DNA from 3 places in the Microbulbifer salipaludis genome. Region 1 is predicted to be linked to each of the others. Evidence: predicted binding sites of a transcription regulator. Region 1 holds the regulator's gene; each other region holds the start of a gene.
The links. Region 1 encodes LexA, which represses DNA repair genes until DNA is damaged. Its sites were predicted from a motif close to ACTGTNTNTANANACAGT; they were not measured.
Positions count from the first base shown of each region.

Region 2: JF535_RS10810 (YebG family protein) is a predicted target of LexA. The motif match lies at 3,919-3,936, and genes of this name have one in related genera.
Region 3: recA (recombinase RecA) is a predicted target of LexA. The motif match lies at 3,300-3,317, and genes of this name have one in related genera.

Region 1 covers NZ_JAEKJR010000002.1:1,722,829-1,732,423, forward strand. The annotation lists gene JF535_RS12905 (DUF819 family protein) at 1-1,069, shown strand, start outside; gene JF535_RS12910 (cold-shock protein) at 1,322-1,537, opposite strand; gene JF535_RS12915 (mechanosensitive ion channel domain-containing protein) at 1,828-2,946, opposite strand; gene nagZ (beta-N-acetylhexosaminidase) at 3,045-4,058, opposite strand; gene JF535_RS12925 (TetR/AcrR family transcriptional regulator) at 4,161-4,817, opposite strand; gene JF535_RS12930 (DUF6763 family protein) at 5,088-5,420, shown strand; gene JF535_RS12935 (LOG family protein) at 5,514-6,164, opposite strand; gene lexA (transcriptional repressor LexA) at 6,380-6,988, shown strand; gene JF535_RS12945 (hypothetical protein) at 7,075-7,329, opposite strand; gene JF535_RS12950 (DUF6586 family protein) at 7,448-7,987, opposite strand; gene topA (type I DNA topoisomerase) at 8,051-9,595, opposite strand, start outside.
Region 2 covers NZ_JAEKJR010000002.1:1,218,618-1,228,212, forward strand. The annotation lists gene JF535_RS10795 (amidohydrolase family protein) at 246-1,688, shown strand; gene JF535_RS10800 (amidohydrolase family protein) at 1,688-2,974, shown strand; gene JF535_RS10805 (MAPEG family protein) at 3,006-3,398, shown strand; gene JF535_RS10810 (YebG family protein) at 3,536-3,832, opposite strand; gene JF535_RS10815 (DUF924 family protein) at 3,970-4,644, opposite strand; gene JF535_RS10820 (DUF6249 domain-containing protein) at 4,989-5,813, shown strand; gene JF535_RS10825 (sigma-70 family RNA polymerase sigma factor) at 5,826-6,380, shown strand; gene JF535_RS10830 (hypothetical protein) at 6,421-6,786, shown strand; gene JF535_RS10835 (LEA/WHy family protein) at 6,906-7,403, opposite strand; gene JF535_RS16955 (2OG-Fe(II) oxygenase) at 7,680-8,603, shown strand; gene JF535_RS10845 (mechanosensitive ion channel family protein) at 8,596-9,594, shown strand.
Region 3 covers NZ_JAEKJR010000003.1:4,038-13,632, reverse strand. The annotation lists gene JF535_RS15340 (prolyl oligopeptidase family serine peptidase) at 1-1,549, shown strand, start outside; gene JF535_RS15335 (MaoC/PaaZ C-terminal domain-containing protein) at 1,735-2,634, shown strand; gene JF535_RS15330 (CinA family protein) at 2,712-3,224, shown strand; gene recA (recombinase RecA) at 3,372-4,403, shown strand; gene JF535_RS15320 (regulatory protein RecX) at 4,406-5,020, shown strand; gene glpK (glycerol kinase GlpK) at 5,121-6,608, shown strand; gene JF535_RS15310 (alpha/beta hydrolase) at 6,724-7,593, shown strand; gene JF535_RS15305 (Trm112 family protein) at 7,757-7,945, shown strand; gene JF535_RS15300 (HIT domain-containing protein) at 7,994-8,356, shown strand; gene alaS (alanine--tRNA ligase) at 8,418-9,595, shown strand, end outside.

The DNA.
Region 1 (9,595 bases):
CGACGCGCATAATTCCAATCTTTACTTTGTGGCATCGCGCTATTTACTGCCTGCCAGCCTGGTGTTGCTCACACTCAGCATCGACCTGAGAGGCATAATCAATCTTGGCCCCAAAGCGTTGATCATGTTTTTAACCGGTACGGTCGGTATCGTCATTGGTGGGCCGCTCGCTCTGCTGATCATGTCGGCGATCGACCCAGGCCTGCTGAACGGTAACGGCCCTGATGCCATCTGGCGCGGTATGACCACGGTTGCCGGCAGCTGGATCGGTGGCGGTGCAAATCAGGCGGCAATGAAGGAGATCTTCGATGTCGGCGGCAACGTCTTTTCCGCGATGGTGGCGGTAGATGTCATCGTCGCCAACCTGTGGATGGCCGTGCTGCTGATTATGGCCGGTAACGCAAAGCAGCTGGATGCGCGCCGGGGCGCAGACACCTCCAGCATCAATGCTCTGCGTGAGCGCGTGGAAACCATGCAGCGCAAGCACTCGCGCAACCCCACCCTGCAGGACCTCATGCTGATTGCGGCGGTGGGCTTCGGTATTACCGCCATTGCCCATGCCTGTGCGGACTTCCTGGCCCCGTGGTTCCAGACCCACGCGCCGCACATGGCCCGCTTCAGTTTCACCAGCCCGTTTTTCTGGCTCATCGTTGTGGCCACCACCCTGGGGATTGCCATGGCGTTTACCCCGGCGAAAAAGCTGGAGGGCGCTGGCGCGGCCAAGGTCGGGTCGGTATTTATTTACTTCCTGGTAGCCACCATTGGCACCCACATGGATATTACGGCACTGAAAAACAGCCCGGAGCTGTTTGTGCTGGGCGCAATCTGGATGAGTATCCATGCCGGACTGATATTGCTGGTTTCCAAGCTGATCAAGGCGCCCACCTTCTTTATGGCTGTGGGCAGTCAGGCAAACGTGGGCGGCGCCGCTTCCGCGCCGGTGGTGGCGGCCGCTTTCCACCCCTCACTGGCACCCGTGGGGGTACTCCTTGCGGTGATGGGTTACGCCCTGGGCACCTATGCGGCCTGGTTCTGCGGGCAGCTGTTACGCATCGTTGGTGCCGGTTGATCGACACCGGCGATAGTGGAAAAAAGACACCCACAAGAAAATCGCCATAAAAAAAGCCCAGGCGGCTTCGGGATCTCCCCGAGCCGCCTGGGCTTTTTTATTGCCGATGTTACTCGACTATCGCTGTCGTGCGCTGTCGTGCGCTGTCGTGGCGCAAAGTGCGCACTTTGGCTAACGACGTAGCAAGCAATATTCCATCGATACAAACACGGCCAAACTGTCTACGGAATCGAGTGCGCGTTGAATCGCGAATTACTCGCAGGGCACTACATCTTCCGCGAGCAGGCCTTTATCCCCCTGCTGCATTTCAAATTCGACGGCCTGCCCTTCGTTGAGGGTTTTGTAGCCGTCACCGCGAATGCTGCGGTAGTGAACGAAGATATCCTCGGAACCTTCAGCGCAGGTGATAAAACCATAACCCCGGGCATTGTTAAACCACTTCACTGTACCCGTAACGCGATCACTCATTAAGCCAACCTCATTTATTGTTATTGCGCTCACCCCGGTTGCGGGCAATACGCCTACCCCAATTGCCGAAAGCCACCGGACAACGGCAGCCTGCAGTCTCGAAGCGCCTGTGCGGTCATCCGCAGAGGTCGTTACCGATTCTTAGATAAAACAGCGCCACTGTCTAGGTTTCCGCGTGAAATTAATGTTACTTCCTGCCTGCGATGCGCAATAAATCACCAGATATGCATCAAAAGGGTCACATGATTTGACAATGTATGCCGTTGCGGAAAATGTCACTTAACTGTCATTCAGGACCCAGCCGGCACTTCCCGCGCTCCGCCAATTGCCAGCTCCGGCAGATCGGCAATATGCAGGGTGGAGGTCGGGAAGGCACAGGACGCGCCGTGCTGCTCAATAATCTTCAGAATCTGCAACAGCACATCCTGCTTGATCTCGTGATAGCGCACCCACTCGGTGGTTTTGGTAAATGTGTAGATAAAGAAGTCGAGCGACGACGGCGCGAAGGAATTGAAATTCACAATCAGCGTCTGGTTGGTATCGATTTCCGGATGCTGTTCAAGCATCGCACGCACATCTTTCACAATGGGCGCCATAAGGTGTGCATCGTCGTAACGGATACCAACCGTTTCGTAGATCCGACGGTTCAGCATGCGCGAGGGGTTTTCCACCGAAATCTGGGTAAAGATCCCGTTGGGAATGTACAGCGGACGCTTGTCAAAGGTGCGGATGCGGGTCAGGCGCCAACCAATATCTTCCACCGTGCCTTCGATCTCCTTGTCAGGAGAGCGCACCCAATCTCCAACCTTAAACGGGCGGTCCAGGTAGATCATCAGCCCACCAAAAAAGTTGGCCAGCAAATCTTTTGCCGCAAAACCAATCGCCAGGCCACCAATACCGCCGAACGCCAGCACACCGCTGATGCTGTACCCGAAGTGCTGCATGATCACCATCGCCGCGGTAATGATGATGGAAGCACGCACCAGTTTGCCTACGGCGCGCACGGTTGTGGCATCCATCGGCTTTCCCATGAAGCGCGGGTCGGCAAGATTGGTTTCTACCGCCTTGGCAAACCGCAGGGCAAACCAGGTAATCAGTACAATGAAGCCGATCTCACGCACGGTACCGGCGTAATTGAAAATTTCTGCGCTCGTTGCCTTGCCGGCACGCGCCGCTGCCAGCGACAGCCCCACCAGCCACACCACAATGGATGCGGGTGGATTGATGGCCCCGCACAGCGCGTCATCCCATGGGTTGACAGTGCGTTCCGCCCTCGCCTGCAAGCGCGCCACAAACAGCGCCAGTATCCACGCCGCAAAGGCGGTGGCGAGCACAATTAGAAAAACCTCGGCAATCCAGAAACGGTCTTCCCCCACCAGGGAGCGTATAAACGCCTTAGCCTGCTCCACAAATCACTCCATACGTCGACGATGTTCAAGATTAAAAAGTCTCTGCCGATTTATCGTTGTCTGGCAGAGTCAGTAATACAGTTGTTTATTCTGCGGATTTACATCCAGGATGCCAGCCACGCGCGGGTAGCCTGCCAGCGGGATGACTGTTCGAGCGAAGCCCAGTTTTCTATAACTGGCTTACCCCGCATACGTTCGAGGCGGCGGCTGGATAGCGGGTTGGGTTCGTAACCTTCCAGTGCCGAGAGCACTTCCAGCGCACCCTCGCGGTTATTGCACACGACCCCCATATCGCAGCCCGCCTGCATCGCCGCCCGAATTCTCTCGGCATAACCACCGGCCGCGCCGGCGCCTTCCATAGTGAGGTCATCGCTGAAGATCACTCCGTCAAAGCCAAGCCGCTTGCGCAGGATCTCCTGTAACCAGAAGCGAGAAAAACCCACCGGGTTCTCGTCCACTTTCTCAAACCGGATGTGCGCTGGCATAACGGCTTCCAGCTCCCCGGCGGCAATACAGTCGGCAAATGGCTGGCCATCGGCCGCCAGTACTTCTTCCAGCGTGCGATGATCCACCGGCAGCTCTTCATGACTATCTTCGAGCACCTGCCCGTGCCCCGGGAAATGCTTGCCGGTGGTCGCCATACCCGCCTCATGCATACCCGCCATAAACGGGCGCGCTTTGGCCGCGAGCGCCAGCGGGTCGCAGGCGAAACTGCGGTCGCCAACAATACGACAGAAGTTATCATCGGCATCCAGTACCGGTGCGAAACTGAAGTCGATGCCCACCGCCAGCAGCTCGGCGGCGAGCAGCCACCCCACGTCTTTCAGCTGTTGGCGATCCGCCTGCGCGCTGAGCGCCTGCATGGACGGTAAACGGGTAAAGGAATCCCGGAAGCGCTGCACCCGCCCACCTTCCTGGTCCACGGCCAGTAGGATGCCTGGCCGCTCACTGCGGATGTCCGCCACCAGCGCTTCCAGCTGTGGACGGTCGCGGTAGTTGCGCGCGAAAAAAATCAAACCGCCAACCTGCGGGTGACGCAGCAGTTCGCGGTCTTCCGTCGTGAGTTCCGTACCCTCGACATCAATCATCACCGGACCAATCTGATCGGACATGAATTCCAGCTCCCACTCTCTGTCACTGTTGTTGCAGCGAAGTTGTTGCAGCGAAGGCGCGCAATATCGGCTCCGTTGACGTCCATAACTCGCAGTGAAGGATCAAGTATCTTTGGGCTCCGCAGCCGTCAGCATTGCCGCTGCGGCAGGCGCAAGTCGCGCCAGGGTCTCGTCAAGGCTGCTCTCGGCACCGAAGTCTTCCCGAAGGATAGCTTCGATTGCGTCGAAGCTCGACAGGGAAAAGATGGTCGCACCCAACATAAAATACAGCCGCCAGTAGAAGGTAACCGGGTCCACGTGCGGCAACGTATTGGCGAGCAGCCCGGCAAACCGACGGTAGCTGGCCCCATAGCGAGACACAATGAACCTCCGCAGGTGGCCCTGCGACTGGGTGTAGGCGAGGCCCAGCAGCCCCATAAAGCGCTTGGGGTCTCTCCCCTCCTTTGCCAGGCCAGCGAGGGCCACGCGGTAGAGGCTCTCTAGCAAATCATCTACCTGTAACTGCGCACCCGGAGAGGTTTCGAGTTGCGCCTGTCGGCGGCTGAGTTCCTTATCCAGGTTCTCCGTAAATGGGGTCAGAAACCGCTCAAATACCGCCTGTATCAGCTCTTTTTTCGAACCAAAGTGATAATTTACCGCCGCCAGATTAACGCCCGCCGTGCTGGTTATGGTCCGCAGTGAGGTCTCGGTAAATCCGCGTTCGGCAAACAGCACCTCGGCGGCGTCCAGTATACGGTTGACGGTGTCCAGCTGACTCATGTCCTGCTCACAGTTTCAAACTGATAATTAAAACGTTTGTTTAAAGCGAGAGACTAGCATAGTCGCCCCGGCACGGCAGCCCATCTGCATTGCACGGTCGACACAGAATTTGCGCCACTGGTGAAACCGCCCTCGCATCCGCGCGCGCCAAAGTTCCACCGCACGACATTTGCGACCTGCCAGTTACCAAGACCTCCCGCCCCACACTAGATTGAGTTCAGAGGCTCCACTATTGCGAGCCACAGGATATTGACCCGGGAGGGCCACATCATGGCAAGAATTGCTCCTGAAATTGGTAGCTGGTTTGAAAATTTCGACAGTGGCGACTTGTTCGAAGTGGTGGCCGTAGACCACCCATCCCGCACCATTGAAATCCAGTACCTGGACGGTTCACTGGGGGAAATCGACTTCCAGAGCTGGCCAAGATTACCGGTGATCGGCGCCGCGGAACCGGAAAACGCCAATGCCGGCTACGGTATCCTTGCGGAAGAAATGCAGGATGAGGAAGACTCGGGATTCCGCAGCCCGATTCTTTCACCGGTGCAGAGCGCCATCGACCGGCTGGAGGGTGAATCGTATCCGGGAACCGACGATATCTTCTGACGTGAGAACCGGTAACCTCACAACCGACCAGAAACCTGCCCGCCTCGCCCCAGAGAGTTTTCGGCCTTTACAGTGCTGAAAACCGGCGATGAATTACTGAGTCTCCCCGTCACACTCACGGATAAACTCGATAATGATCTGCGCCGCTTCATCGACGGTATCAACCAGTGTGAACAGGCTCAGGTCATCGGCATCAATGCAGCCCCGCGCCAGTACGGTATTGCGCATCCAGTCCACGAGTCCTGCCCAATACTGCTTACCCACCAACACAATGGGGAAGCGCCGCACCTTGCGTGTCTGCACCAGCGTGAGCGCTTCAAACAACTCATCCAGGGTGCCATAGCCCCCGGGCATGGCAATAAAGCCCATCGCGTGTTTGACGAACATAAATTTACGCACAAAGAAATAGCGAAAGTTCAGATTGATATCGAGATAGGCATTGGGCAATTGCTCGTGAGGCAATTCGATACTCAACCCGATGGATTCACCAGACTGGCAAAACGCACCGCGATTACAGGCCTCCATAATCCCCGGCCCACCACCGGTAATCACCGGCACTCCTTCGCAGGCCAGCAATTCCCCGAGGCGTTGCGCCTCCTGATATTCCGCCGCCTGTTCAGGGAACCGCGCACTGCCAAACACGGTGACAGCACCCTTGAGGGTAATCAGCCGCTCGATACCATCCACGAGTTCAGACTGAATACGCAGCACTCGCCATGCTTCGGGCATTTTTGCATCCAGCATATGCCAGCTCCTTATGAATATGCCTGGCGAAGTGCATGGGCGATGTGAGCGATACACACCGAACCCCATACACCAAACCCGCTTACAGTCTAGCAGTTCACGCAATCCACCCAGCGTTTGCGGCCCCGCCAAATCTGTATATAATCACAGCAACTGTATAAAAATACAGACCCCGGGAAATCGGGATGGAAGATCTCGAATAACAGGAACTGCCCATGACAAACCTCACTGCCCGCCAGGCCCAGGTACTTGCGTTGATCAAAACGTATCTGGACGATACCGGTTATCCCCCCACCCGCGCGGAAATTGCCCAGGAACTCGGCTTTCGCTCGCCAAACGCAGCGGAAGAACACCTCAAGGCGCTGGCGCGCAAGGGCGCCATCGAGATGGTGGCCGGTGCCTCCCGTGGTATCCGCATCCCGGACCATCACACCGGCCTGCCCATTGTCGGTCGTGTTGCTGCGGGTAACCCGGTGCTGGCAGAGGAAAATATCGAGGAGTACTGTGAAATTCCCGCCGAGTTTTTCCATCCACCAGCAGATTATCTACTGCGGGTGCACGGCATGAGCATGAAGGATGCAGGTATTCTCGACGGCGACCTGCTGGCGGTGCAGCGGACCGACAACATTCGCAATGGCCAGATCGTGGTGGCGCGCATTGAAGACGAAGTGACGGTGAAGCGATTCAAGCGCCGGGGCAACCAGGCAACGGTTCAGCTGCTGCCGGAAAACGAAGACTTCAATGTGATTGAAGTCGATATGCGCGACCGCAACTTCGCCATTGAGGGGCTGGCGGTGGGTGTGATCCGGCAAAACCCGGTGTGATACGCACGGGGCGGATTACCGCAGACATCCACGCATAAAAAAACAGGGCCTAGGCCCTGTTTTTTATGCGTCTGTATCAACCAGGATCAGTGGATTGTGTGCTCGGTCAAATCCACGTCCTCTTCTTCAAAAGGCTCTGGCTCCAGGGCATTGATCTCCTGCACCGCTTCGATACCCGCCTCCAGCATGGCGCGGGCAATGGTCACTTTGTGCTCACGCAGAAAATCGAGACTCTCGGCAGAAAAATGGATACGCACCAACGGATCATCTTTGTGACCAGCACGCCGCAGCGCCACATCACCATTGGACAACTCGATGATTTCGTAGGTCTCAGAAGACATTCATCTCTCCACTTATCTTCCCGGGAAGCACCAACCACCGGCCGGCGCGATTTGTGGCAGTGTACCACAGGGAAGGGAGATTAATCAGAGGACAGAACCGGATCCAGCCCGGACGGGTTCACCACTCCTGCCCGTGGGCCCGCTGCCGCACCACCAGCTCATTCAGCGCGCGCAGCCACTTCATCAACAGATCCCGGCTAAGGGGCTCAGGAGCCGCTCGGTCAAGCTGCTGTACGGGGATCAGGCTCTGCACACCGATGGCCCCTTCAGACTGGGCCACTTCTGCACCTGCCGGCCGCCACAGAGCCTCCCAGGCCGCCTGCATGCCCTGAAACCAGCTGTCCGGGTTTTCCGACAGGCTCACCAGCTCATTGACTTCGGCACTGAACTTGCCGCGAGCCGACACCAGTTGCGCCAGTGCCTGGGCGGTATCCGGCTCGCCCCCGGCCCGGAACCCGAGCTGGAGCTGCTGCCCCTGCTCGGCGAGAAATGCTTTGTAGGCTCGCCACAGCTGCATCAGCGCCGCTTCCTGCAATGCAGTTTCCCGCAGCGCCTGCTGAGTGTCTGCAACCTCAACCTCGCCCGGGGCTGGAGACTGGAGGATCAGCTGTGCTTTGCGCAATGCCGACGCAACGCTACCGGTATAGGGATTACTCAACCTGCATACTCCCTATTTCTCCCTGTTTCTTACAACGACCTGCTGAGCAGACCAGCCGGCCAATTACTTGGCCGGGGATTTTTTGGTGGTGGCTTTTTTCTTGGCTGGTGCCTTTTTAGCGGCCGCTTTTTTAGCCGGTGCTTTTTTCGCCGCAGCTTTTTTCTTGGCTGGTGCTTTCTTCGCCGGCGCGTCTACCTGCCATTTGCCATCGCGGTAGAAAGCCTTCCAGCCGGTGGCCTTACCCTCTTCCTCGCTCTGGACATACTGCTCCTGAGTTTTGCGGCTGAACCGCACCACGGTATCGCGGCCTTCGTTGTCTTCCGTGGGTGCCGAGAACAGGAAGCTGTACTTGGGATCAATCTCGTCTTTATGTGGCAGCAGTTCCTTCACCAACGGGGCACGGGTCTCGCGGTTTTTCGGGAACTGGCTGGCCGCCAGAAACAGACCGGAGGCGCCGTCGCGCAGAATGTAGGTGTCGTCCACCTTCTCGCAGGGCAGCTCGGGCATGGGCACCGGGTCCATTTTGGGTGGTGCCGGCTGGCCACTCTTCAGCAGCTTGCGGGTGTTTTTGCAGGTCTCGCTGGTACAGCCGAAGTACTTGCCGAAACGGCCGGACTTCAACTGCATATCCGCCCCGCACTTGTCACACTCGATCAGTGGGCCATCGTAACCCTTGATCTTGAAAGTGCCTTTTTCCACTTCAAAGCCGGGGCAATCCGGATTGTTACCGCAGATGTGCAGCTTACGCTGTTCGTCCACCAGATAACTGTCCATTGCCGTGCCGCACTTGCCACAGCGGCGCTTCTCGCGCAGCTGGCGCGTTTCCGCCTCTTCATCTTTATCGGCGTCAACGGCTTCTTCACCAGACACCAGGTTCATGGTGTTGGTGCAGCGCTCCTTGGGAGGCAACGCATAGCCGGAGCAGCCCAGAAAGACGCCGGTTGAACCGGTGCGGATCTGCATATGGCGGCCACACTGGCTGCACTCGATGTCCGTATCCGTGGGCGAATTGCGCCGCATGCCGCCTTCTTTATCCTGCGCCACTTCGAGACGCTTGCTGAAACCGGCATAGAAATCGTTCAGCAGGTCTTTCCAACCCCGCTTGCCTTCTGCAACCGAGTCGAGGGACTCCTCCAGGCTGGCGGTAAAACCGTAGTCCATGAGGTCGGTAAAGCTCTCGCTGAGACGATCGGTGACGATGTCACCCATCTTCTCCGCGTAGAACCGGCGGTTTTCGAGACGCACGTAACCGCGATCCTGGATCGTGGAAATAATGGATGCGTACGTCGATGGACGGCCAATTCCACGCTTTTCCAGCTCTTTTACCAGCGCCGCTTCACTGAAGCGCGCCGGGGGCTTGGTAAAGTGCTGCTTGGGGTCGAGCTTCTTCAGGTTCAGCTTTTCACCGACCTTGATATCGGGCAGCACCAGGTCTTCGTCTTTCTTGCTCTGTGCCGGCGCCACTTTCAGGAAGCCGTCAAAGCGGATGACGCGACCACGGGTGCGCAGCTCGAAGTCCCCTGCCGTAACCACCACAGATGTCGAGGTAAACTGCGCCGGCGTCATCTGGCACGCCACAAACTGCTGCCAGATCAGGGTGTACAGACG
Region 2 (9,595 bases), 500 kb from region 1:
ATTCCCGGTGTAACCCTCTACGTCAATTCTCTTCATCAACTCCCTGGATTAATTTCCTGTTTGTCCCCCTGCAGAAACCTCCTGCACCTATCTCCACAGAAACTTCCTGCGTTGACTGTCTCGATTGGCCAAAGCATCTGGTCGGCCGCGTCATGTGCGGTGCTGGCGGATTCCTGAATTGCTGCTAGCATGGGCGCTGATTTTCAATCTGATTTTCTATAACAACAGCAGTGGTAGGAGGGGCAATGCGGCCAACTCTGGGTTCGAATAATGTGCGGCAACGTCTGTTTGCCGTGGCCGGCAGTACGGTACTGGCCATGGCGCTCAGTGCGTGCGGCGGGGATAAACAGGACAAGTCAGACGGGGCCGATTTCGCGCGCCAGGGCGCATTCCCGTCGACCTATAAAGCCGACGAGGCCGCGCCGGTTCTGATTCGCGGAGCGACCGTGTTAACGGGCACCGGTGAGCAACTGAACAATACGGATGTATTGCTGAAAGACGGCAAGATCGCAGCGGTCGGTGAAGACCTGAAAGCCCCCAAGAAGGGCATGGTGGTGGAAGGGGCCGGCAAATGGGTGACCCCGGGCATTATCGATGTCCACTCCCACCTTGGCGACTACCCCGCACCGGCGATTGAATCCTCTCAGGACGGCAACGAAATGACCTCGCCGAACACCGCCGAGGTGTGGGCCGAGCACTCCGTGTGGACACAGGATCCGCAGTTTGCGCTGGCCCTGGCGGGCGGCGTGACCACGCTGCAGATTCTGCCTGGCTCGGCCAACCTGTTCGGCGGCCGCGGCGTCACCCTGAAAAACGTACCCGGCCGCAGTGTGCAGGACATGAAATTCCCCGGCGCGCCTTATGGCCTGAAAATGGCCTGTGGCGAGAACCCCAAGCGGGTCTATGGCGGCAAGGGCAGTGCGCCCTCAACGCGCATGGGCAACGTGGCCGGTTATCGCCAGGCCTGGATTGAAGCCTCCGCGTATCGCGACAAGTGGGATAACTACGAGAAAAATGGCGGGGAGGAGCCGGACCGCAACCTGCAGATGGAGACCCTGGCAGGGGTGCTGAACGGCGATATCCTGGTACACAACCACTGCTACCGCGGTGAAGAAATGGCCATCATGATGGATGTGGCGGAGGAGTTCGGGTTTCAGATTTCCACCTTCCACCACGCGGTAGAGGCGTACAAGGTTGCTGACTTGCTGGCAGAGAACAACGTCTGTGCAGCCATGTGGGCGGACTGGTGGGGCTTCAAGCACGAAGCGTTTGATATGACCGAAGCCAATATTGCCATTGTTGACCAGGCCAAGGCCTGCGCATTGATCCATTCGGATTCTGCGGTGGGTATCCAGCACCTCAACGAGGAAACTGCCAAGGCGATGGTGGCAGGCCAGCGCGCCGGTTTCCATATCGAACCGCGCCACGCCGCAGTCTGGATGACCCTGAACCCGGCCAAGTCCCTCGGTATTGATGACGTCACCGGCAGCCTGGAAAAAGGCAAGATGGCAGATGTGGTGGTGTGGTCTGGCAACCCGTTCAGCGTGTACAGCAAAGCCGAAAAAGTCTTTATTGATGGCAATTTGATGTACGACCGCGATAACCCCGAGCGACAGCCGCACAGTGACTTTGAGTTGGGGATTCTGGATGCCGAGGGTGAGCGTCTGCCGGAAGGAGGAGAGCGCTAATGAAAATGAAACAGTTGCTGAAGATGGGTGTGCTGGCCTCTGTATTTTTCACGGCGCCAGTGGCGTTGGCGGAAACACTGCTGATCAAGGGCGCAAAGGTCATCACTTTGAGCGATCAGGGCACCCTGCAAATCGGGGATGTACTGGTCAAAGACGGCCGCATCGCGCAGATCGCGGATGATCTTGGCACTATGACGGCGGACCTGGTGATCGACGGCCGCGGCAAAGTGGTCACTCCGGGCCTTATCGCACCGAATAGTGAACTGGGGCTTACGGAAATCGGGGCGGCGGCGTCGACCAATGACGGCGCGATTGAAGACAGCTCTATCGGTGCCGGTTTCAATCCGGTAGTCGCCTTCAACCCGCACTCCACGTTAATTCCGTTCAACCGCGCCGGTGGCGTTACGCGCGCCGTGGTGGTGCCCAATAGCCAGCAGAAGATTTTTGCCGGGCAGGGTTTTGGCATAAAGCTCACCGGGGATTTCGACAGCGTGACGGATCGGGCACTGCTGCAAAAAATCTATTTTGGTGAATACGGCGCTTCTCTGGCCGGCGGCAGCCGGGCACGTGCCTACGCGCAGATTCAGGCCGCGCTGGGGCAGGCGAAGGAATACGCGGACAACCGTGATGCCGTTCGCCGCGGTGAGTGGCGAGATCTCGATTTCTCCATTGCCGACCTGGAGTCCCTGCAGCCGCTGCTCAGCGGCGAGCAATCTCTGCTGGTCAATGCCGACCGGGCCAGCGATATCCTGCAATTGCTGGCGCTGGCGAAGCAGTTCGATCTGAAGCTGATTATTGAGGGCGCTTCGGAAGGCTGGATGGTCGCGGAGCAGCTGGCCGCCGCGCGGGTTCCGGTGGTTATCGACGCAATGAGCAATACGCCCACCGCGTTTGAGAAGCTCGGCGCGCGCCTGGATAACGCCGCACTGTTGCACAAGGCGGGCGTGACCGTGGTGATCGGCGGCCCCGGCTATGCCGGTACCCACAACAGCTACCTCTCGCGCCAGGGCGCCGGCAATGCCGTGGCGTACGGGCTGCCTTTTGAAGAGGGCGTGCGCACCATCACGGCAAATGTTGCCCAGGTGTTTGGCCTTGAAGGTGGTGTGCTGGTGCCGGGTGGCGCGGCGGAGTTGGTGCTGTGGAGCGGTGATCCGCTGGAAGTGACCAGTTTTGCAGAGCTTGTTGTGATCGACGGGAAGCCACAATCCCTGGAGAACCGTTCAACGCGCTTGCGCGATCGTTACCTGCACCCTGGTGCTGGTACCGGTCATGGCTACAAGAAGTAATCAAAACTAACGGATGGGAGTAACCCCTGAGATGATGAGTTTACAAGTGACTGCGCTCTATGCGGGCCTGTGCGCGCTGCTGGTGATCGCCCTGGCATTCAAGGTAGTGGCCTTTCGCCGCGGCAAGAAAGTAGGGCTGGGTACCGCTGGAGATAAACAAGGGCAGGTCGCTGTGCGCACCCATGCCAATGCGATTGAATACATTCCGCTGGCACTGATTCTGATGCTGATTGCGGAAATCAACGGCCTGTCACACCTGTGGCTGCACTGCCTGGGTGGGGCCCTGGTGCTGGGGCGTCTCCTGCATGCGATCGGTTTGGTTGCGGGGCAGGGCGGTTATCATCCCGGTCGTTTTCTTGGCACCTTGCTGACCTGGGTGGTGATCATCATTCTGGCGGTAATCAATATCGCCGCTGCGTTCTAACCACTCCGCCATAAAAAAAGCCCGGCAAGCCGGGCAGAGTACAGGGGTGGAAAAGAGTACAGGGGTGGAAACCTGGGGCTCGTTCCGCGCAGCCGGGTGGGGAATCCAGCTGCGCGGGCGGCCATAGCTTGTTTACATTACTGGTTGGCTGCCAGCGGGGTAACGTTTTCGCTGTCTGCTTGCTCGTCCGATTGCTCTTCTTCCAGCAACGCTTCCGGTTTGCCTTTGCAGGCCTTCGCCAGTACGTCCCGGCGCTTGGCCAGCATCAGGCCGATTTCTTCACAGGCTTCTTCGGAAACGCCTTCAACATTGCGCTCGATCAGCGCGGTAATGTTGGCGGCCAGTTCCAGCATCTTGTCGTGTTCTTCGGCGTCTTTCTTGTTGTCGAACATGGCTCCGTCTCTATCACATTTCCAAACCGCTACTACCGCCATAAGGGCCTCCTGTTGTCTTTTACAGTGATTCCGGACTGATGCCGGGCAATAACCGTGTGTTGTTTAACTTGGATGAATATACAGTATCTGTATGGGTATCCAGTGTCAACCGCTCAATGCGGTCATCCACTGATGTGTTAAAACCCGCCACCATTATCCAGCCATTCCTGTTCTTGTGCAGAGTTTTTCCGGCCGAGCGCCGCATTTCGATGGGGATAGCGCCCAAATTGGTCAATTACCCGCCGGTGTGCCACGGCAAAACGGTAGTAATCTTCGGCCGCATTTGCCGCTTCCGGGCTTACTCCGGGTCCGTTTACGGGGAAGTCGTGCCGCAACTGGTCGAAGTAGGCCACCGACTGGGCCTGCACCTCGTCCAGCTCGGAATGCTCCAGGGGCATCCCCACAAAGGCGCGTTGGTGCAGCCCTAATTGGCGCTGCTGGTTGCTGCGAATCATGTTCTGGCAGATCTCCAGCGCCAAAGGGTCGCCGGCAAACGCCCTGGCGGAGCCGCGAAACACATTGCGGGTGAACTGGTCGCACAGGAGGATCAGTGCCAGCCGGCCGTCGATGGATTCGGTCCAGTGCCCGAGTTCGCCCGCCAGCGCGGCATCAATGGCACGGTCAAACCGGTTGAGGATTTCGGCGTCGAATTCGTCACTACGTTGGAACCAGTGCGCGCGCTGGTGTGCTGCTGGGTCGCGCTGCAGGTCGTCACTGCCAAACCAGAACGCAAGGACCGAGGTGGGTGTGGCAGTGGTACTGGGGAGAGGCGTAGTGGCTGGGGTGGTAGTGGCTGGGGTGTGTGAAGTCATAGGTATCCCGTTTGCGTGATAAAGTGGCTGCGTGGGGTTACAAGACCGTTTCCCTGATTATTTTTGCATCTGCTTTGCATCCAAAGCGGATCGCCGCTGCGTCCATCAGGAGAAGGGTAAAGCCCGGCCGTGTGACAGCAGTGCGGCAGGCCTGTCTGGTAGAAGGTACTGCAGATGGCCGCCCGGATACAGGGTGGCCAAATTATGTACAAGTTGCTGTCGCACAGACCCTGGGCCCGCGGTGGGCCTTTTCAGCCGGTCAGATTAGTAAGAGCGAGATAACATCAATGAGAGCGAATGAATTAACTACGCGTAACCGACAGCCTCGCTGGGCGTGCGCCTTTGTGGCGGCCCTGGCAATGGGTGTCTCCGGCAGCTTGCTGGCACAGGACGATGAGACGGTAGCCCCGCAGCCGCCGCAACCCCCGGCAGCGGTGGTCGCACCGGAGGCGCCGGCGAAGTCGGCAGAAAACAAGGTGTCGAAACAGGTGCGGATCTTGCGCCAGGAAGACGGCAGCCTGCGGATTCACGCCCGCGATGAAAATGGCGAGAGCGCTGACGTGCAGATCGACCTCGGCGAGGAGTTTGGTGGCGCGGTCACCCGCCGTATCTACGAGAAGCTCGAAGAGAAAGGGATTCTCGATGAGAAGGGGCTGGTGGTCGAGGAGGCGCTTGATTCGGTGCCGCGCAATATCAGTATCGGCATCAATGCCGATATGGAGCGCGCCGAGCGCATCCGCGCCGAAGTGGAGCGCGCCCGGGCCGAGCACGGTGAATATCGGGAGCATTATGCAGAGCGTCGTCGTGGCCCGGATATGGAGTGGTTGATCGGTGTAGTCGCGATCCTCGCGGTCTTTGGCACCCCGATCATGATTGTGTGGTTGGTGACCCGCAACAGCTATCGCAAGAAGCAGCTGCTGATGGACAACATCAATCGCATGGTCGCTGAAGGGCGTGATATTCCGCCGGAGCTGCTGGACGCAATGGAAGGCGAGCGCGCTGGTAGTACGAAAGACCGCGGTTTCACGCTGATGGCGGTAGGTGCGGCCATCTTCATCTGGTTGACGGCCGCTTCGGGTATTGGGGCTGGCAGCCTGGGTCTGATACCACTGTTTATCGGGGTAGCCCGGTATTGGAACTGGAAACTCGATCACCAGCAGGCCGGTTAAGGATTACCACCCATGGACCTCAATGATGAGGATCTGATCAAGCGTGTCGTCGAAGACGGGGACCAGCGGGCTTACGCCCAGCTGGTTCGTCGCTATCAGTCACAGCTGCGATTCTCGCTCCGCCAGCTGTGCAATGGCGATCAGGGTCTTGCCGACGACATGGCGCAGGAGGCCTTTATCAAAGCCTACAAGGCGCTGCCGGCATTTCGTGGGGATGCGCGCTTCAGCACGTGGCTGTACCGCATCGCCTACAATCTGGTCATGAGCCACAAGCGAAAGAATACACCCGAGGTGGATCAGGAGGCGGTTGACCGCGCCCAGGCCCAGGAAAGTGTCGAAGAAGCACAGCAACTGGGCATGGCCAGAGACCTGAATTCGGCGATGGGGGAATTGAGTGACGCCCAGAGACAGGCGGTGCATCTATGTATGCAGCGCGGCTTTTCCCACGAGGAAGCGGCCACAATTATGAAATTGCCGCTGGGCACGGTAAAATCCCACGTTAATCGCGCAAGGGCCAAGTTGCAGTCGTTACTGCAGGCCTGGCGGGAGGAGGTAGCCAGTGGCTGATTCAAGAAATTCCACAAGTGATACAGCAGGTATTCCAGGTATGGTAATCAAAGGCGGTGTTGTGCACTCTGAATCCGGTGTTATCGGCGGTGACTCGCCAGATTTCGACACCTGGCTTTCTCAGCAACTGCAGTTCAACGAGCCTCACCTGGACGATGATGGCTTTTGTGAGCGGGTAATGGCGGATCTGCCACCCGCGCCTGCGAAGCGGTCCGAGCGTCGCGCCACGCGCTACCAGTATGCGGCGGTGATCGCGGCATCCGCCATCGTTTGCTGGCAGTTCCCGTTGCAGGAGGCGCTGGCAGCCATGGCCGAACAGAGCATTAGCCTGTATAGCCTGGTGGGGCTGGGTATTCTCAGCTCCGTAGTGGCCATGACCGGCGGTATTGTTGCCGCGCGTCGATAGTCTCGCCGCCTTTTGAGCCTTTCCTGACCCGGCTGGGTTGGCATTTCGCCGACCCAGCCCGCGTCCCTTCCCTGACCGTCTTCTTTCCCAGCCCGCCGTGCCGCTCTCTTGGCGCGGTATCAGCGCTGGTATTGCCCCAGTCTAATCTCTCCCCGCTTGGATACCCGAATCGCGGGTAGCAGCGACGCCTTCAACCCCAGTTTGGCCTCCAGTTCATAGGGCACGGTATTGCCCTGCATCCGGATCAGCTCCGCCGCCGCCATGAATGACCCCATCAGGTTTGCAGACGCATCCACGGTGATGGCCTGCTGTCCGTACGCCGGCACTACCGGCAGGGTATTGGAGGTGCCGGTCACGACCTTGTGCCCGGCCAGCTTGAGCGTGTAGTAGAGGCCAGACAGGGCCAGGTCTGTGTTGTTGGGGTTGAATACACGCAGGTGGATACGAAAGCGCAGGTTGCCGCTGCGATCACCGGGCAGGGGTTCCAGTGCGGTAAGTTGCACATCTGGCTTTTCAAAGTCCGGCGACAGAGTGGCGCAGCCAGTCAATGTCAGGAGGGGGGCCAGGAAAGAGATCAGGAGCGCGCAGAGCGCGTAGCGGCGGAGTGAGCGGATCAAGCGGGTCACCTTGTTCAGCGGTAATCGAGAGCCGTTTTGGCGTGTCGTTAAATGGCAAGTCTAGCGGAATCGTATTCTGGTGCTACCGGTTCGTGGCGATATGGTTTTTCGGGCCCAGGTAGTGGGGTAGACCCCGGTAGCGGCGGTGGGTTCAACCCAGGGATGGGGTGCTCAGCGGTAGCGCCCGGGTAGGGCGATGGGGCAGAGGGGGCGGACTATACTCAGTGCGCGAGTTGGCCCCGCGGCATGGGCCGGGCGAGAGCAAAGGAGTGTCTTGTGGAATTTACAGAACTTCAGCCGGACTTGAAGCAGTGGATGCAGGAGGCTGTGGAGCGCGGCCAGTGTCAGGCGAATGTGATGGATGCGCTGCTGAAGGCCGGGTATCAACCTTCCATCGAGCGTGCCGTTGAGCAATGTATTGCGGCCTATTCCACCGGCGATAGTGTGGCGGCGCGATCGGGTGTCCAGCCCAATACGGGCCTCGCCGCAGATACCTCAGCTCAGGCAGCGGCAGAGGAGGAGTACGACGGCAGTCGCTTTCGCTTGTTCTACCCGGAAAAGAACCTGTATGACCTCGGGGACCAGCAGGTGGAAGTCCTGCTGGCGATGCAGCGACCGAATGTGGTGCTGTTTGGCAATTTACTGTCTGAGAGTGAGTGCGACGCGCTGGTTGAACTGGCACGCCCGAGGCTCAAGCGCTCGCGGGTGGTGAACGCAGAAAGTGGCACCTTTGATCTTGGCGATGTGAGAACCAGCTCTGGTACCTACTTCGAGTCGCATGCAACCCCCTTGATCGCCAGTATCGAGGCCCGCATCGAGCGTTTACTGGGCGTGCCGGAGAGTCGCGGCGAGCCAATACAGGTGCTGCACTACCAGGAGGGCGCGGAGTATCAGCCCCATTTCGATTTCTTTAATCCCGAGAAGCCCGGCAATCAGAAAGTGCTTGCGCGCGGCGGCCAGCGTGTGGGTACGCTGGTGATGTACCTGAACAACGTGGAGGCCGGTGGTTCTACGGTGTTCCCCAAAGTATCCCTGGATGTAATGCCTAAAAAAGGCTGCGGCCTGTTCTTTTCGTTTGCCAATGGTGAAGGTGAACTTGACCGCCTGACATTGCATGGCGGTAGCCCGGTGGTTGCGGGGGAGAAATGGATCGCCACCCGGTGGCTGCGCCTCCACGATTACCGGGTAAGCGATGCCTAGCTGGCAGCTGCAAACGAATCCGCCTGGCCAGAATAATCAGGATGGCGCGGATAAGGCCAAGGAGCTTGCCGATGCCCTGGAGCTGGCCAAGGTAGAACCTTCCTCTCTGTCCAACGTGGTCGATACGGTGATGGCCTCCCTTGATGGCATCTGGGAAGGCTTCCTTGCCCACATCCCTTTTTTCATCGCCAGTGTTTTGATGCTGGTGCTGACATGGATTATCGCCACCATCGTGGGAAAGGCCGCCCGTCGTTTCGCGCGGAAAACCACCCGCAAACCGTCGCTTCAGGATTTGCTGGTTCGTCTGACACGCATCTTTATCTGGGTGCTGGGCATGCTGATTACCGCCATGGTTTTGTTTCCCGGTCTTACGCCGGCCAAGGCCCTCGGTGGGCTCGGGTTGCTGTCGGTGGCGGTGGGGTTTGCCTTCAAGGATATTTTCGAGAACTTCTTCGCCGGGATTCTGATTCTGTGGCGGTTTCCCTTTGAGGCCGGTGATGTTATCAAGTGTGAGGGTGTAGAGGGCAGGGTAGAAGCGGTAGAGGTGCGCAACACCGCTATTCGCCGAACCACCGGAGAGCTGGTGATCGTGCCCAATCTTTTTTTGTTTAAAAACCCCTGTGAGATTCTCACCGACCGGAATAAGCGGCGTATTACCATCATTGCCGGTATCGCCTACGGTGAGGATGTCACCGCTGCGGTGGATGTGATCAAGGCCGCCGTGGGCGAGTGTGAGACCGTCAAAGAGGATGAGCCGATACAGATATTCCCCCAGGGGTTCGGCGACAGCAGTATTGATATCGAGGTCACCTGGTGGGCCGGGTCTACCCCCTTCGAAGAGCGTCACTCACGAGGGGAAGTGGTAACGGCCGTGAAGCGCGCCCTGGATGAGGCGGGTATTGAGATTCCATTCCCCTACCGGACACTGACCTTCAAGGAGCCCCTGCCGCTGTCGGGCGAGGTGCCAGGGGTGCCCGAGCGCGAGCGGTAGA
Region 3 (9,595 bases), on a different contig from region 1:
CTCCGGTATTTCCTGGAAGGGTAATGAGGGTTTCTATTACTCCAGTTACGACAAGCCAGAAGGTAGCGAACTTTCGGCGAAAACCGACCAGCACAAGCTCTATTACCACAAGCTGGGGCAGCCTCAGTCAAAAGATGCGCTGGTATTTGGCGGCACGGACGAAGAGAAGCGCCGCTACGTCTCCGGTTATGTCACCGAAGACGATCAGTATCTTGTCATCTCCGGTGCTAACTCCACATCCGGTAATGATCTCTTTATCCGTGATCTCTCCCGGAAAGACGCGCCGCTGGTGCAGGTGTTGAGCGACTTTGATTCCGATACCTATGTAATCGATAACCAGGGCAGCCAGCTGTTTCTAGTCACCAACCGCGGTGCGCCGAATAAAAAAGTGGTCACGGTAGACGCATCAAATCCGGCTCCGGAAAACTGGCAGGATTTCATTGCAGAAACCGACCACGTGCTGACCGCGTCGACCGGCGGGGGCTACTTCTTCGCCGAGTACATGGTGGACGCGCTGTCCCGCGTGTACCAGTACGACTACAATGGCAAGCGCGTGCGCGAAATTTCCTTGCCGGGCCCGGGCAGTGTGTCCTCTCCCAGTGGCAAGCGTGAAGATAAAACCCTGTACTACTCCTTCACCAACTACAAAACGCCGTCGACCATTTTTGCGTTCGACGTGGAGAAGGGTGCTTCCGATATTTACCGTGAGTCTGGCGCGGAGTTTGATCCGGCGGGCTACGAGTCCAAGCAGGTGTTCTTCACTTCCAAAGACGGTACCAAGGTGCCGATGATGATCACCTACAAAAAGGGGCTCGAGCTGAACGGCAAGAACCCGACCATCCTGTATGGTTACGGTGGTTTTAATGTCAGCCTGACGCCATCGTTCAATATTGCCAATGCGGTGTGGCTGGAGCTGGGCGGCGTGTACGCGGTACCGAACCTGCGCGGCGGTGGTGAGTACGGTAAGCGCTGGCACGATGCGGGTACCAAGTTGCAGAAGCAGAACGTGTTCGACGACTTTATCGCCGCAGGCGAGTACCTGATCGATAATGGCTATACCTCGAGCGATTACCTGGCCATTCGCGGCGGCTCCAACGGTGGCCTGCTGGTGGGTGCAGTGATGACCCAGCGCCCTGAGCTGGTGAAGGTCGCGTTGCCTGCGGTGGGCGTGATGGACATGCTGCGCTACCACACCTTTACCGCCGGTGCGGGTTGGGCCTATGACTACGGTACCGCCGAGCAAAGTGAAGAGATGTTCCAGTACCTGAAAGGTTACTCCCCGGTACACAACGTGAAGAAGGGTGTGAACTACCCGGCGACACTGGTCACAACCGCCGATCACGATGATCGTGTGGTGCCGGCACATTCGTTCAAGTTTGCGGCCGAGCTGCAGGACAAGCAGCAGGGTGTGGCCCCGACACTGATCCGCATTGAAACCAATGCCGGTCACGGTGCGGGCACCCCGGTCTCGAAAACCATCGAGCAGTACGCCGACATCTTTGGATTTACCCTGTACAACATGGGTATCACCGAGCTTCCCGGCAGCTGAACAACTCCGGTCTGACACAAGCTACAAAACCCGGCGCTCGCCGGGTTTTGTCGTTTTCACCGTGCCATTTTTTGGGGAACACCGGCAGGGGGGGGTACCTCTTCAGCCCGGATTCGCACTATGATGCGCAGTCAATCCTGGTGATGACCAGATTTACCATCGCGCCTGACGCACAAAGCAATTTCATGCCATTACAGATTCAACTCAACACCCGCCCATCGGTACTGCCTCTGTATTTTCGCGCGCTGACCGCACGTAAACCCGGCCAGCCGAGCGGGAACCGCGATGGGGTACTCGCGACGGTCAGCCTCCCGCGCCAGCGTCTCGAGCCCGCGCACCTGAATGATTATCGCGCCGTCTGCGGATTTACACCGGATTCAGCGGTGCCGGCGACCTATCCCTTTGTGCTGGCGATGCCCCTGCAGTTGAACCTGCTGGTGTCTGATGCCTTTCCGTTTCCCGTGCTGGGGGTGGTGCACCTGCGCAACCGAATCCGTCAGTACCGTTGTCTTGTCGAAAGCGACCGGCTGGATATCCAGTGTGACCTGATGGCCCCCGTGCCGGTCAAGCGGGGCTACGAATTTGACCTGGTTACCCGGGTGCAGGTGGCTGGTGAGCTGGTATGGGAGTGCGTGAGCACCCTGCTCAGCCGCACGAAGCCTCGTGCGTCCGGTACCGGTGGCGGCGCGCATTCCCGAGCCCCGGCACCGGAGGAAGGTATGGATATGCGCGGCGTTCGAACGCTGCCATGGGTGCTGTCCGCGGATATCGGCCGTCGCTACGCGAGAGTGTCTGGCGACAGAAACCCGATTCATCTCTATGGGTCTACGGCCCGGCTGTTTGGGTTTCCGCGGGCGATTGCCCACGGCATGTGGCTGAAGGCGCACTGTCTCGCTGCACTGGCGGAGGCGGCAGCGGATGTCGTAGCGGGGCCTTTTGAGCTCAGTGTGGCGTTTAACAAGCCGGTATTGTTGCCCTCGGAGGTCAATCTTCAGTTCTGTGGCGTTGAATCCGGGGTACGCTTCAGCCTCGTCGATGGTACAGGCAAGCGCGCCCACCTGAGCGGGCGGATCGAGCGCATCTAGCCCCCGGGTCTGGTTGCTTCGTGTCAATCTGTGTATCTATGGTTATCTGGTTCATTTGATCATTCTGAGGAAAGCTGGTGGATTTACAGACCCGACAGTTGGCGGAGAAGCTCGGCGAGGTGCTCGCGGATCTCGGCTGGAAGGTAACGGCGGCGGAGTCGTGCACCGGAGGTGCCATCGCGGCCGCGATCACTTCGGTTGCCGGTGCGTCTGGCTGGTTTGAGGGCTCCGTGGTTTCCTATGCCGACCGTATCAAACGCGAGTTTCTGGGGGTGGATGCCGGGGACCTGGTGGAGCTTGGCGCCGTGAGTGAGACGGTGGTGCGCCAGATGGCGGTGGGTGTGCTCAGCCGCCTCGACGCGAATCTCGCGGTGGCCGTGAGCGGTGTCGCCGGGCCGGACGGCGGCAGTGCCGAAAAGCCGGTCGGCACCGTGTGGATCGGCTGGGCCCACGGCCAGGGGCAGGAGCCGTTGCAGGCCGACGCGCGTCTGCTGCACTTTGATGGTGACCGTCAACAGATTCAGGCGCAGACCGTTATTGCGGCACTGAACGGATTGCTCGAGATTGCCGAGTCCCATCGCCAGCGCTGACCCGCGCACCGTTCCGGCGGGCTCTGAAACCGCCGTTGCCCGGCTCGCCTGTGCGGCGACCATCAATTCCAGATTACTGGTTGCTTATACAGTAATTTTTCTCTAAGCTCCCTCCCATAAGTAATCTTCAAGTACATGGGAAGGGTCATGGATTCCAACAAAGACAAGGCTTTACAGGCGGCGCTGTCACAGATTGAGCGTCAGTTCGGCAAGGGCACCGTCATGCGCATGGGGGATAAAGAGCGCGTGCGCATCCCCGCGATTTCCACCGGTTCCCTGGGCCTGGATGTGGCACTGGGCATTGGCGGCCTGCCCCGTGGGCGTATTGTGGAAATCTATGGCCCGGAATCCTCCGGTAAAACCACCCTGACCCTGCAGGTGATCGCGGAAGCCCAGCGCAAGGGCGGCACCTGTGCGTTTGTCGATGCCGAGCACGCGCTGGACCCGATCTACGCCGAGAAGCTGGGCGTCAATGTTGACGAACTGATCGTATCGCAGCCGGATACCGGCGAACAGGCGCTGGAAGTGGCGGATATGCTGGTGCGCTCCGGTGCGGTGGATGTGCTGGTGGTCGACTCCGTGGCGGCGCTGACGCCACGCGCTGAAATCGAAGGTGAGATGGGAGATTCCCATGTGGGCCTGCAGGCTCGTCTCATGTCCCAGGCGCTGCGCAAGCTCACCGGTAACATCAAGAATACCAATACGCTGTGCGTATTCATCAACCAGATTCGTATGAAGATTGGCGTGATGTTCGGTTCCCCGGAGACTACCACCGGTGGTAACGCCCTCAAGTTCTACTCTTCTGTGCGCCTGGATATTCGCCGCATCGGCGCGGTGAAAGAGGGCGACGAGGTGGTCGGTAACGAGACGCGGGTCAAGGTCGTCAAGAACAAGGTGGCGCCCCCGTTCAAGCAGACCGAATTCCAGATCATGTACGGCCAGGGGATCAACCTGCTTGGCGAGATTATCGACTACGGCGTGAAGATGGGGCTGATCGATAAGGCGGGTGCCTGGTACAGCTACAAGGGTGACAAGATTGGCCAGGGCAAGGCCAATGCGGTGAAATTCCTGAAGGAAAACACCGATATTCGGGATGAAATCGAAGCCCAGTTGCGCGCCCAGTTGCTGGGTGACGTGGTGGAGGCTAAGCCGGAAGCGCTGGAAGCTGCGGAAGACTGATCTTGTCTTTGCCCGACGACAATTCCGGCGGCCAGCCCTCCTGGCCGCCGGTTGCCTTATCGCAAACTGCCTCATCCTCCCCCGCCGACGCTAGCGCGGCTACCGGGGAGTCTACCGACACCTTCCAGACCCTGTTTAATCACGCGCTTGAGTTGCTGTCGCGTCGCGAACATTCCTGCCACGAACTCCGCCAGAAGCTTGCTAAAAAGCATCCACTCGATGACTTTGACGCGGTACTGCTGCGCCTGCAAGAACTCAACTACCAGTCTGACCAGCGCTTTGCCGAGGTATTCTGCCGCTCCCGGGTACAGCGCGGACAGGGCCCCATCAGAATTCGCCAGGAGCTGCAGTTGCGTGGTATTCACAGTGCGCTGGCGCAAGCGGTCATGGAGCAGTTGCAGGAGGGCGTGGATTGGTTCGAGCTGGCCCTCGAGCAATTACAGCGCAAGTTCCGTCGCCCAATTTCCCCCTCGCTGGATCGCCAGCAGCAGGCCAAGGAGCGTGCCCGCCGGCAGCGCTATCTAGCCTATCGGGGTTTTCCCAGCGACGCGATTCAGTACGCCATCGCCGAGCTGGATGCCGTCGAGCCAGAAGAATATCCGTACTCGGGTTTCTAGGCTCGCGGCGGAGGCTGGACGTAGTGGATGTGGTAAACGAGGCGTATATACTGGCTAGGGAGTAACGGTCTGCACAACGAATAATGAACAGTGAGCCGCGATGATTCTCTCCATTGACCAGGGTACAACGGGTACCACTGCGCTTGTCTTTGATGCTGATGGCCGCCTGCGTGGGCGCAGCTATTCCGAGTTTCCCCAGTATTACCCCCGACCTGGCTGGGTGGAGCACGATGCCGAAGAAATCTGGCAGGTAACGCTCAGGGTTTGTTCGGCTGCGTTGCAGCGGGCCGGCGTGGCAGCCAGTGAGCTCCGCGCGCTGGGGATTACCAACCAGCGGGAGACCACGGTGCTTTGGGATCGCCATACCGGCAAGCCGGTACACCGGGCCATTGTCTGGCAGTGCCGCCGCTCGGCGGGCATCTGCAGCGAGCTGCGCGAGGCAGGCGCCGAGTCAATGATCCGGGCGAAAACCGGGTTGCTGCTGGATGCGTATTTCTCCGCCAGCAAGTTGCGCTGGATTTTCCAGCAATCGCCGAAGCTGTTGCGCCGCGCAGAAGCGGGAGACCTGTGTTTTGGCACCATCGACAGCTGGCTGATCTGGCGGCTGACCGGCGGCAAATCCCACCTGACCGACCACACCAATGCCAGCCGCACCCTGTTATACGATCTGGATCGCCGCCAGTGGGATGGCGAACTGTTGAACCTGTTCGGCTGCCCTCCCGCCATTCTTCCCGAAATCAGTCACTCCGCGGGCGAGTTTGCGACCACCGATGCTTCGGCATTTCTCGGCGCCGAGGTTCCTATCAGTGGCGTAGCGGGGGACCAGCAGGCCGCGCTGTTCGGCCAGGGGTGTGTGGAACCCGGCAGCCTGAAAAATACCTACGGAACGGGGTGCTTTATGCTCGCCTGTGCCGGGGCTGTGCGCCCGCTGGTGCCCGATGGGCTGCTCACCACCATTGCCTGTGATGCGGCCGGGCAACCGCAATTTGCCATTGAGGGCTCCGTATTCAACGGTGGCGCGGCGGTGCAGTGGTTGCGAGATGACCTCGGGGTCATCCAGCAGGCTGCGGAAACGGAGCAGATTGCGCAGGGGATTCCGGATACGCGGGGTGTGTATCTGGTGCCGGCCTTCAGCGGCCTTGGGGCGCCGCACTGGGACGCGGGCGCCCGCGGCGCCATATTTGGCCTCACCCGCGGCGCGGGCCGGGCGGAAATTGTGCGCGCTACCCTCGAGTCCATTGCATTCCAGAGTCACGAACTGGCGCAGCTGATGGCGCAGGCCCTGGGTGTCGAGCTGCAATGCTTGCGGGTCGATGGTGGTGCCAGTGCCAATAACTTCCTGATGCAGTTCCAGGCGGATATTTCCCGGCTTTGTGTGGAGCGCCCCCGGCAGATAGAAACCACCGCGGTCGGCGCTGCGTTGTTGGCCGGTATCGGTGCCGGCGTGTGGTCTCCCGGCGGCCTTCCGGAGTCGCTGGTGGATGTCGAGCAAGATTTCCTGCCACAGATGGGGGAGCTGCAACGTCGGGACCTGTTGAACGGTTGGGCAAGGGCCGTCGCCTCCTGCCGCACGTTCCGCGCAGAATAATCGCTGGCGAAGGGGCGCTATTCGTTGTACAAAAACGGATAGCGACAGGCCTGTTATCGTTCAACCCGCTTGCAGCGCCTGAATCCTCGGATAAGTATAAAAACAGGAGGGGCCCATGTTCCTGGAATCTCGTGGTGTCCGGTTGCACTATCGGCGGTGGTGGGTGGAGCACGCATTGGGTGCGGTGGTGATTGCCCATGGGCTTGGTGAACACAGTGGTCGTTACCGGCACCTTGCGCGCGTGCTCAATGCGCACGGTTACAGTGTCTATGCCCTGGACCATGCAGGCCATGGACAGTCCGAAGGACGACGCGGCGATATCAAAGATTTTTCAGCCTACGCCGAGGACCTCGCCCGCTGTATTCGCTTGGTGCGCCACGAAAACCCGGACCAGCGGATTCACTTGCTTGGTCACAGTATGGGCGGAGTGATTGCCTGTGCCACGGTGGCTCGCGCGGTTGAAGGCGCTCAGGTCGATAGTCTGATTTTGTCCGCCCCCGCATTTGCCGGGAAGAGCGAGCCGGGCAAGCTCGAGCTGGGCCTGATACGCCTGCTGGCGAGCGTCTGCCCCGGGTTGTCCCTCCCCAATCGGCTGAATCCTTCCTATATAAGCCGCGACCCGGAAATCGTTCAGGAGTACTGCAGTGACGACCTGGTACACGACAGGGTGACGCCGCGCTGGTTTCTGGCCTACCGCAAGACCCGCGATCAGTTGCTCGCGCAGCCCGAGGCGATCGCGATCCCGACATTGACCCTGCTGCCGGAGGGCGACCAACTGGTGGCGCCCGAGGTTACGCGGGACTGGCAGCGGCGGCTCCAAGGTGCGCAGCACCGGTTGTGTGCCTTCAGGGGCGCTTATCATGAGATCTTTAACGAGCCCGATGGGGCGGAGCAGGCACTCGCGGCGGTACTCGAACATCTCGCCGAGCATGCGCCGTCAGGCCAGCGCGGGGGCTTGTCCGAGCCACAGCGGGCCGCCACCTGAGAGGGGGCTGTCCACCAGCCCGCATGGGCCCCCAGGCCCCTTTCTCCCTCCGTACCCGGAAATCTTCCGGCGGCCGTGAAAACCCCCTGAAAGCGTTGTACCATACGCGGTCATTTTTGACCGGTAGCCCAGTCATGGCGGGCTGTTGGCACAAGCGGGGTACATCATGGACAAAAAATTACTGAGTTTGCTGGTCTGCCCGGTCAGCAAGGCACCGCTGGAGTATCGCGAGGAGTCTCAGGAGCTGATCTGCAAGGCCAGTGGCCTGGCGTATCCGGTGCGCGATGGTATTCCCGTGATGCTGGAGTCAGAGGCAAGGCCACTGACCACCGACGAGAAACTCGACAAATAGCCTGCTTGACGCAGGCGGTTTTGGCCCGGGACGGCGCAGGAGACCAGTGTGGCTGAGCGCAGTGTGTTCACGCGAATCATCGAGGGCGAGCTTCCTGCTCGACGCCTTTATGAGGACGATCAGTGTATTGTCATTGAAGATCGCGCGCCGCAAGCGCCGACCCACCTGCTGGTCATCCCCCGCAAACCTTTGGTCAATCTGGCGGATGTGGCGGCGGAGGATGGCCCATTGCTGGGGCACTTGATGTGGGTTGCCTCGACGATGGCGCGGCGCCTGAATCTGGAAAAGGGCTTTCGCCTGGTGGTCAACAATGGCCGCGAAGCGGGGCAAACCGTATTTCACCTGCATATCCATTTGCTGGCCCAGCGCAAAATGCCTGAGGCCGGCCTTGCCGACGACCTGCGGGACTGAACACTGGCGACGCGATGCACGCGTCGGAACAAAATTTACTGATGATGTGGAAGTTGCCTGAATGAAGAGCGCACAGATACGCGAAGCATTTCTTAACTATTTTGCCGAGCAGGGACACACCCGTGTTGCGTCCAGTTCTCTGGTGCCCGGGAATGACCCTACGCTGTTGTTCACCAACGCCGGCATGGTGCAGTTCAAAGACACTTTTCTGGGGCAGGAATCGCGTCCGTACGTGCGTGCTACCAGTTCCCAGCGCTGCGTGCGTGCCGGTGGCAAGCACAATGACCTGGAAAACGTCGGCTACACCGCTCGCCACCATACGTTTTTTGAAATGCTGGGCAACTTCAGCTTTGGCGACTACTTCAAGCGTGAAGCGATTCAGTTTGCCTGGCAGTTCCTGACCGAAGTCCTGCAACTGCCGCCAGAGCGTTTGTGGGTAACGGTGCATATCAGTGACGACGAAGCTGCCGATATCTGGCTCAAGGAGATCGGAGTCAGTGCCGACCGTTTCTCACGGCTGGATGAAGACAATTTCTGGCAAATGGGTGATACCGGTCCGTGTGGTCCGAGTTCAGAAATTTTCTATGACCACGGTGCGGATGTGCCGGGTGGCCCTCCGGGTTCCGAGAACGATGACCTGGATCGGTATATCGAGATCTGGAATCTGGTGTTCATGCAGTTCGAGCGCGCAGCCGATGGCGAGCTGCATCCACTGCCCAAGCCCTCCGTCGACACGGGAATGGGGCTCGAGCGTATTGCCGCCGTGATGCAGGGCGTGCACTCCAACTACGAAATCGACCTGTTCCAGGCGTTGCTGGATGCGGCAGGAAAAATTGTTGGCTGTGAAAACACCGAAGAGAAATCCCTGCGGGTTATTGCGGACCATATCCGCTCCTGTTCCTTCCTTATCGCGGATGGCGTCATGCCGTCGAATGAAGGGCGTGGTTTTGTACTGCGACGGATCATTCGCCGTGCGGTGCGTCATGGAAACAAGCTGGGCCAAAAGGAAATCTTCTTCTACAAGCTGGTGCCGGCGCTGGTGGAGCAGATGGGCGAGGCCTATCCCGAGCTGCGGGAGAAGCAGTCCGTCATTGAAACAGCCCTGCGCAAAGAAGAAGAACAATTTGCAAAAACACTCGACAAGGGGATGGCGCTACTCGACGACGCGCTGGCTTCGCTCGAGGGAAGCGAGGTCCCGGGAGAGCTGGTGTTCACCCTGCATGATACCTACGGCTTCCC